DNA from 2 places in the Methylobacterium sp. 22177 genome. Region 1 is predicted to be linked to the other one. Evidence: riboswitches for the same ligand, from Rfam matches in the RefSeq annotation. Region 1 holds a riboswitch; the other holds the start of a gene.
The links. A riboswitch is a leader RNA that binds a small molecule or an ion and turns the genes downstream of it on or off. The one in region 1 is predicted to bind fluoride.
Positions count from the first base shown of each region.

Region 2: another riboswitch for fluoride. It lies ahead of crcB (fluoride efflux transporter CrcB); the one in region 1 lies ahead of crcB (fluoride efflux transporter CrcB).

Region 1 is NZ_JBQEPK010000001.1:2,204-6,608, reverse strand. Features, by position in the region: gene ACTJK8_RS00040 (YeiH family protein) at 1-833, opposite strand, end outside; gene ACTJK8_RS00035 (2,3-bisphosphoglycerate-dependent phosphoglycerate mutase) at 1,017-1,631, opposite strand; fluoride riboswitch at 2,018-2,080, shown strand; gene crcB (fluoride efflux transporter CrcB) at 2,178-2,570, shown strand; gene ACTJK8_RS00025 (hypothetical protein) at 2,646-2,837, shown strand; gene ppa (inorganic diphosphatase) at 2,862-3,413, shown strand; gene ACTJK8_RS00015 (EamA family transporter) at 3,410-3,847, shown strand; gene ACTJK8_RS00010 (hypothetical protein) at 3,852-4,405, shown strand, end outside.
Region 2 is NZ_JBQEPK010000010.1:17,662-22,066, reverse strand. Features, by position in the region: gene ACTJK8_RS11885 (SMP-30/gluconolactonase/LRE family protein) at 1-1,142, shown strand, start outside; gene ACTJK8_RS11880 (MEKHLA domain-containing protein) at 1,149-1,592, shown strand; gene crcB (fluoride efflux transporter CrcB) at 1,662-2,093, opposite strand; fluoride riboswitch at 2,173-2,234, opposite strand; gene ACTJK8_RS11870 (ABC transporter ATP-binding protein) at 2,300-3,280, opposite strand; gene ACTJK8_RS11865 (ABC transporter ATP-binding protein) at 3,277-4,257, opposite strand; gene ACTJK8_RS11860 (ABC transporter permease) at 4,254-4,405, opposite strand, start outside.

The DNA of each region.
Region 1 (4,405 bases):
AGGAAGGCGAGGATGAACCACGGCACCAGGCGGTGGATCGCGAGGCCGCCGGGGGCCGGGCGGTCGCCGGTTGTGACGCCGGGGGCGGCCTCGTCGGTCTCCTCGCGCAGCCGGCTCGCGCCGAGGGAGAGCATCAGAACGACCGGCCCGAGCATCAGCACCCGGACGAGCTTCACCAGGGTTCCGACCTGGACGCTGAGCGCCGCGACCGGCGCGGTGGCGGCGAGGACCTGCGGCACGGCGTAGACGGTGAGGCCGGCGAGCACGCCGTACTGCATCGGCGACAGGCCGAGCAGCGGCACCAGCAGCGGCAGGCCGAGCACCACCAGCACGCCCAGCACCGCGGTGAAGGCGATGGAGGCGGCGACGTCCTCGCCGTCGGCGCCGATCACCGGGGCGGTGGCGGCGATCGCCGAGTTGCCGCAGATCGAGTTGCCGCAGGCGACGAGGATCGCCATGCGCGAATGCAGTCCGAGCGCCCGGCCGATGCCGTAGCTCGACAGGATCGCGACCACGACGACGCCCGCGATGCCGAAGAGCAGGCCCGGGCCGGCGGCGAGGATCGTCGCGAGGCTGAGCGACGCGCCTAGCATTACGACCGCGATCTCCAGCACGGTCTTGGCCCCGAAGGCGATGCCGGGAAAGAAACGCTGCGACGGGGTCCAGGCGGTGCGGATCGCGCTCCCGAGGAGGATCGCCAGCACCAGGGCTTCGAGCCAAGCGCGACCGAACAGGTGCGTCTCGACGGCTTCGAAGCCGACCGCTGCGGCGGTAACTGCCACGCAGAGGCCCAGTCCTGGAAGGATGGCTCTCGTGCCGGCCAGGGCACGCATCGATCGAGGGTGGGAGACAAGTCTGGGGGCGGACATGGGTGGCTCCGATGTGATGCCGGAGAATCCCACTTCCCTTTCATTCACTCCAACGGAATGATTAGATAATTCCAATCACTTAATTAGATCAAATGGGGATCCCCTCGAAGCGTGAGGCGACCCATTCTTGGGGGCCTACAGGCGGATTCAACCGTCGATCCAGCGGGCCTCGATCGTCGTGTCCGCAGCAAACTCATAGATCCTGACGGAGCCCGTCGCGAGTTCGAGTTGCTCGACCTCCGCCGGGCTGAGGTCGTCGAGCGCCATAACGAGCGCCCGCAGGCAATTACCGTGGGCGACGACGAGCACGTCCCCGCCCATGACCGCCGGTAGGATGGATCGGAGGTAGCATGGCACGATGCGGGCGACGGTATCGCGCAGGCTCTCACCGTTCGGCGGCGCCTCGGCGTAGGAGCGCCGCCAGGTCTCGATCCGCTCCGCCCCCCAGCGCGCATCGGCGGCGGTCTTGTCGAGCCCGCTGAGGTCGCCGTAGTCTCGCTCGTCGAGCGCGGCGAAGCGTTGAGGGATTAATCCGGGTTGCCCGAGCGTATCGAGGATAAGCCGGCCGCTCACGACGGCCCGCGTCAGCGTCGAGGTGAAGGCATCGGAAAAGCGCCAGCTGCGCTCGGCCAAACGCCGCCCGGCTGCCACGGCTTCTATCCGACCCTGCTCGGTCAAGGGCGAGTCCAGCAATCCCGTGAACAGACCGGATCGGTTGGCTACGCTCTGGCCATGCCGGACCAGCACGAGACGTCGCGTGATTGGGGCTTTGCGATCGTGAATCACTCTGTCTCCCAAGGCAACGCACTTTCGCGTCGGTCGCATCGCCTCTGATGAAAACGGCATCCGGCTTTAACGAACTTCGACCCTGAGATGGGTTGGACCGTCCATCCGGAGACGGCGATTCATCCTAGGTCCGCTTTAGAACGTCTTGCGACCGAAAGCAGCCAAGCTGCGTCCCACCCACCCCAGTCATCCCGATCGCCTAACGGCGAGGCCGAAGCTGGCCGAAAGCCGCTTGTCCGTTTGAGCAGAGGCAGGGGGAAAGCGGCCGCTCGTGCGGACTGGATGAGCAGTGTTGGATGCTGGGATTTCGAACCGCGACCGAAAGTCATTGACCCTTCGCATCGCCCGCTGTTAAAGGGCTAGCGTGTGATGGGAATGGAGCTTCCCGACAACCGCCCGTGAGGGCTGATGGCTCCTGCTGCGAGGGCACCGCGTGCCCGCTCGCGGCGGGAGCGTTTCCGACGCAACCCGCCGCAAGGCGGGTTTTTTGTTGCCCTCGCTCGATGTGACGAGAGGCGACCTGTGAACTTCTTGATCGTATTCCTGGGTGCGGGTGTCGGCGGAGCCATCCGCCACGGAATCAACCTCGCCACGTCGCGCCTCTTGCCCGGCGTCACGTTCCCCGTCGCCACGCTGTTCATCAACGTCCTTGGCTCGTTCCTGATGGGCATCATCGCCGAGAGCTTCGTGCTCCGCGGCTCCGGCGGGCATCCCCTGCGCCTGCTGCTGACCACCGGGGTGCTCGGCGGCTTCACGACCTTTTCGACCTTCTCGCTCGACGCGATCACGCTTTACGAGCGGGGCCAGACCGGGGCGGCCTTCGCCTACGTCCTCGCTTCCGTGATCGCGGCACTGCTCGGCCTCCTGGCGGCCCTGGCGCTGGTGCGCGGCCTCCTGGGCATGGGGCCGACGTGAGCCCGGCCGGTACGCCGGCAACACCCCGTCCGCCGCCTCCGGCGAGGCGTGGACAATCCGGCAAGGGAGGCCGCGATGACCAATCGACCCGAGAGCAACGACCCAGACCCCGAACTGAGCGACGTCGACGCGCTGCGGCGCGCCGAGCGGGAGCGCAAGCGATCGAGCGCACGCGTGCGTCACGGCAGCACCGCCCTGATCGTGTTCGCGGTCGCCGTCCTGCTGATCCTGGCGCTCGCCTCCGTCTGGATCGTCACCCAACCCTGAACCGGCCCAGAAGGAGTTTTTAACGTGAAGCTTGAAGCCATCGCAGTCGGCGATCCGACCTTCCACGAGGTCAACGTACTGGTCGAGGTGCCGGTCGGCGGAGAGCCGGTCAAATACGAGCTCGACAAAGCCGCCGGCGCGCTCGTGGTCGACCGATTCCTGCACACGCCGATGCGCTACCCGGGCAATTACGGCTTCATTCCGAACACCCTTTCGGAGGACGGCGATCCCTGCGACGTGCTGGTGGCTAACACCCGCGGGGTTCTGCCCGGTGCGGTATTGCGGGTCCGGCCCGTCGGCGTGCTGCTGATGGAAGACGAGCACGGTCCGGATGAGAAGATCGTCGCGGTCCCGGCGCAACGCCTGACGCGCCGCTACGACGCCATCCACGAGCATACCGACCTGCCGGAAATTACCCGCAGCCAGATCCACCACTTCTTTGAGCACTACAAGGACTTGGAGCCCGGCAAGTGGGTCCGAATCACCGGCTGGGACACGGCGGCCGCGGCGCGGGCGATGATCGCGGCGGCCGTGGAACGCCACCGGGCGGCCGGCCCCGAGCCGATAACGCCGTGAGGGGCCTGCTGCAGTCCTGGCAGGCCTGGGCCCTGCTCTCGGCCGGCTTCGCGGCGCTGACGGCGATCTTCGCCAAGGTCGGCATCGAGGCGGTGGGCTCGGACTTCGCCACCTTCGTCCGTACCGCCGTGATCCTGCTCGTCCTCGGCGGCATCTTGATTGCGACCGGCCAGTGGGAGCCGCTCTCGTCGGTCTCCCGCCGGACCTACCTGTTCCTAGTCCTGTCCGGCTTGGCCACCGGGGGCTCCTGGCTGTGCTACTTCCGGGCGCTCAAGCTAGGCGATGCGGCGCGGGTCGCACCCATCGACAAGCTCAGCGTCGTGCTCGTCGCCGTGTTCGGGGTCGTGTTCCTGGGGGAGCGGCTGTCCGGACCCAATTGGCTCGGCGTCGGCCTGATCGCAGCCGGCGCGATCCTCGTCGCTTTCCGGGGGTGAGCGCATGGGCGACGTCTCCTGGTTCGGCGTGGTCATCACCTTCCAGGTCACCTTCACCGAACTGTTCATCGCGGCCACGGTCCTGATCGCGGGAGCCTACCGCTTCGGTTGGCGGAGCCTCCTATTGGGCGGCGTCCTCGGCGGAACCGCCGTCGCCGTGCTGGCTTGGGTGTTACAGGCTGCGGCCTACCGGTTCGCGCTGCATCTCCTCGACGCCATCGCCGCCGCGCTGCTGCTGGCGTTCGGGATCTACCTGCTCTGGGAGTTCCTCCAGGGTCTTAGTCAGTGGGACGGGACCAGCCCGAAACCGCCTGTATTCTCCGGCAACTGGCCGCGTCCACTCAACTTGGCCGGCATCGGCGTCGGGTTCTGGGCGCTGGTCACGGAAGGGCTGGAAGTCCTGGTCGTCTGGCTTGGCGTCGCACTGCGTGAGGGGGCCGCGACCGCGACGCTCGGGGTCGCGCTCGGCGTCGCGATCATCGGCGCGTTGGCGGCGACGTTGGGCCGAACGGGGGTTTTCCGAAGCGTACCGCCATTCCTTTTGGATGGCGCCGCTGC
Region 2 (4,405 bases), on a different contig from region 1:
GCCTGCTCGGAACGGGTCTCGCGGCCCTCGCCGCCCCCGCGGCGCGCGCCGCGGCGCCGTCGCCCCCGACGAGCCGGCCGGTGGGGACGCTGGAGCTCGCCGTCGCGGCGGACGCGCCCTCGACCCCCACGGGGCTCGCCATCGCCCGGGGCAGCCGGATCTTCGTGATGATGCCGCGCTTCACCGGCGCCGAGCCGATCACCCTCGGCGAGGTGCTGCCCGACGGGTCGGTGAAGCCCTACCCGGACGCGGCGACCAACCGCCCGGATCCGGGGGCGCCGCAGGCGTCGCTGTTCCACGTCCCCAACGGCGTCTTCGACCGCCACGACACCCTCTGGGTGCTCGATGCCGGTCTGCCGGAGGGCAAGGGCCGGCCGGTGCCGGGCGGCGCGAAGATCCTGGCGATCGATATCGGCCGGAACAGCATCCGCCGGACGATCCCCCTCGACGCGGGCGTGGTTCCGGATTCCTCCCTGAACGACCTGCGGGTCGACGTGCGCGACGGCCGCGCGCTGGCCTACGTCACCGACCAGGGCCAGACCGGCGCGGGCGCGATCCTGGCGGTCGACCTCGACAGCGGGCGGGTGGTGCGGCGCCTCGCGGACCATGCCAGCACGCGATCCGAGGAGGGCCTGGTCAAGTTCGTGGAGCGCCGCCCCGTGATGGAGCGGAAGGGCGACGCGCCCGAGAAGAGCCCGAAGGGCGGCGCCAACGGCATCGCGATCAGCCCGGACGGCGGCCGCCTCTACTACGCGCCGCTGATGAGCCGGCGGCTCTACGCGGTCGAGACCGCGGCCCTGCGCGACCCGGACGTCCCGGACGCGGCCGTGGCCGCCGCGGTCCGGGATCTCGGCGAGAAGGGCATGACCGGGGGACTGACGACCGATTCCGAGGACCGGGTCTATCTCAGCCTGCAGGAGCACAACGCGGTCGGCCGGCGCCTGCCGGACGGCACCGTGGAGGTGCTGGCCGCCGACGACCGGCTGGTCTGGGCCGACACCTTCTGGATTACCCCGGACCGTTGGCTCTATATCTCGGCGGCCCAGGTCAACCGGCGGCCGGAATTCAACCGCGGCCGGGACCTGCAGCAGCCGCCCTACGCGATCCTGCGCATGCGCATCGACGCGGACCCAGTCCTGTAGCGGATCATGACGGACCTCTCGCACGACCCGGACTTCTTCGCCCTGCTCACCGGCAGCTACGCGCGGCGACTCGGCGAGTCCCTGGTGCCGGCGGGAGCCGACGCGGACTGGCTCTACGCGGAGGCCCCCTTCGCGGTGCTCGCCCATGACGGCGGCGCGGATCCGCGCTTCGTCTACGCCAACCGGACCGCGCAGGCCTGCTTCGGCTACGCGTGGGACGAACTCGTCGGCCTGCCCTCGCGGCTCTCGGCCGAGGCTCCCGAGCGGGCCGAGCGGCAGCGGCTCCTCGACGCGGTCACCCGGGACGGCTTCAGCCGCGGCTATCGCGGCCTGCGGATCGCCAAGGACGGACGGCGCTTCTGGATCGACCAGGCGGTGGTCTGGCAGCTCGACCGCGACGGCGCGACGGTGGGCCAGGCCGCGACCTTCGCGCAGTGGCGCGACGCGTGAGGGCCGGGCCGCGCCGGGGCCCGTGAGCCCCGCGGCGGCCCATGCCCGCCGTTGCGGGTCGCCGTCCGGTCAGCCGTCCTCCTCGATGCTCACCTGGGCGATCTGCACGGCGCCGCCGTTCCAGTGGGCCGCCACGACGTGGCCCAGCGCGACCGCGAGGACGCAGAGCACCACCGAGGCGCACACGTTCACCATGGCGCGGACCACCGCGCCGTTCCGCATGAGGTCGAGGGTCTGGAGGCTGAACGACGAGAAGGTCGTGTAGCCGCCGCAGAGCCCGATCATCACGAACAGGCGCACGTTCTCGGAGACCGGGAATCGCCCCTGCGCCAGGGTCAGCGTGCCGAACAGGCCGATGATGAACGAGCCGGTCACGTTGATGAGGATCGTGCCCCAGGGCAGGTCGCGGCTGATGGGCAGCGCCAGCACCGAGACGACGTAGCGGGCCAGCGTGCCGAGGGCTCCGCCGATCATGACCAGGATGCAGGTGGTGAAGGACATGCGCGCTCCAGTTCGTCGGGCGGGCATGAGAAACCCGCCGTCGCGGCGGGTGCTTGCAAGACGCACTCCCACCGCCGGTTTCGCGGTAGGAGTCATCAGCCCTGACGGGCGGTTTCGGGGAACTCCATCCCCATCGGGACGGGCCATAGCGCCTGCCCGGGCCGAGCGCAACGGCAGGCCGCGGGCGGCCGCTCAGTGCCGGTCCCTCAGGCGCGCCCCTCCTGCACGGCGTGGCAGGCGACGCCGTCGAGGAGCGCCGGCACCTCGGTCCGGCAGCGGTCGTTGGCCAGCGGGCAGCGCGGGTGGAAGGTGCACCCGGGCGGCGGGTCGATCGGGTTCGGGATCTCGCCCGAGACCGGCACCCGGGCGCGGCCGACATGGGCGAGGTCGGGCACCGCGTCGAGGAGCATCCGCGTGTAGGGGTGGCGGGGCGTCGCGAACAGGTCCTTGGCGGACGCGACTTCCACGAGGCGGCCGAGATACATCACCCCCACCCGGGTCGCCATGTGGCGGACCACGGCGAGGTTGTGGGAGATGAACAGGTAGGTCAGCCCGAGCCGGTCCTGCAGGTCGCGCATCAGGTTGAGGATCTGCGCCTGGACCGAGACGTCGAGCGCGGAGGTCGGCTCGTCGCCCACCAGGAACTCGGCCTGGCTCGCCAGCGCCCGGGCGATCGCCACCCGCTGGCGCTGGCCGCCGGAGAATTCGTGCGGGTATTTCCGCGCGTCGTCGGCGTGGAGCCCGACGAGGCCCAACAGTTCGCTCACCCGGGCGCGGATCGCCCCCTCGCCGTGGATCAGGTTGAAGGCCCGGATCGGCTCGGCGATGATCTTCCCCACCCGCCAGCGCGGGTTCATGGACGCGTAGGGGTCCTGGAAGATCATCTGGATGCGCGCGCGCAGGCGCCGCCGGGCCGCGGCCTGGCGCGGGTCGGTCATCGAGACGCCAGTGATCGTCACCTCGCCCGCACTCGGCGGCAGCAGGCCGACCACCATGCGGGCCACCGTCGACTTGCCGGAACCGGATTCGCCGACGATCGCGAAGGTCTCGCCCTTCTCGATCGCGAAGCCGACGCGGTCGACCGCCGTGAGGAATTTCCGGGGCTCGCGCTCGATCACCCGGTTGAGCCAGGGCTTCGAGACGTCGAACCGGCGGCGCAGGTCGGTGACTTCGACGTAGGCGCTCACGCCGCTTGCTCCGCTGCATCGTACAGGTGACAGGCCACCCGGCTCGCGTCGACCGGGATCGGCTCCGGCCGCTCGACCCGGCAGCGGGCAAAGACCTTCGGGCAGCGCGGATTGAAGGCGCAGCCCTTCGGGATGGCGGTGAGCCGCGGCATCGAGCCGGGGATCTGGCTCAGCCGGTCGGCCTCCTGCGACAGGGTCGGGATCGCCCCCATCAGGCCGACCGCGTAGGGGTGGTGGGGCTTGGCGATCACCGAGGCGACGGGGCCGATCTCGGCGACGCGCCCGGCATACATCACCGCCACCCGGTCGGCGGCCTCGGCGATCACGCCCATGTCGTGGGTCACCAGCATCACGGCGGTGCCGTGCTCGCGGCAGAGGCGCTTCAGGAGCGTGATGATCTGGGCCTGGACCGAGACGTCCAGAGCCGTGGTCGGCTCGTCGGCGATGATCAGCTCCGGCTCGGCCGCGAGCGCGAGGGCGATCACCACCCGCTGGCGCATGCCGCCGGAGAATTCGTGCGGGTAGCCGTCGATGCGCCGCTCGGGCGCCGGGATGCCGACCTCGGCCAGGAGGTCGATGGCGCGGGTGCGGGCGGCCTTGGCGGACAGGTCCGTGTGGGTGCGCAGGGTCTCGACGATCTGGTCGCCCACCCGGAACAGCGGGTCGAGCGAGGTCAGCGGATCCTGGAAGATCATGCCGATGCGCCGGCCCCGCACGCGCCGCATCGCCTCCGGGGAGAGGTTGTCGATGCGCTCGCCGCGCAGGCGGATCTCGCCGCCGGCGATCCGGCCGGGCCGGTCGATGAGCCCGATCACCGCCGAGCCGGTCACCGACTTGCCGGCCCCGGATTCGCCGACGACGCCCAGGATCTCGCCGCGGCCGATGTCGAACGAGACCCGGTCGATGGCGGTGAGCGGCCCGCGGCGGGTGTCGAAGGCGACCGTCAGGTCGCGCACGGAGAGGACGGTGTCGCTCATTGCAGCTTCGGATTGAGCGCGTCGCGCAGCCAATCCCCCAGGAGGTTGATGGCGATGACGAGCCCGGCGAGCGCCAGCCCCGGGAAGGCGACGATCCACCACTCGCCGGAGAACAGGAACCGGTTGCCGGTGCGGATCAGGGTACCCA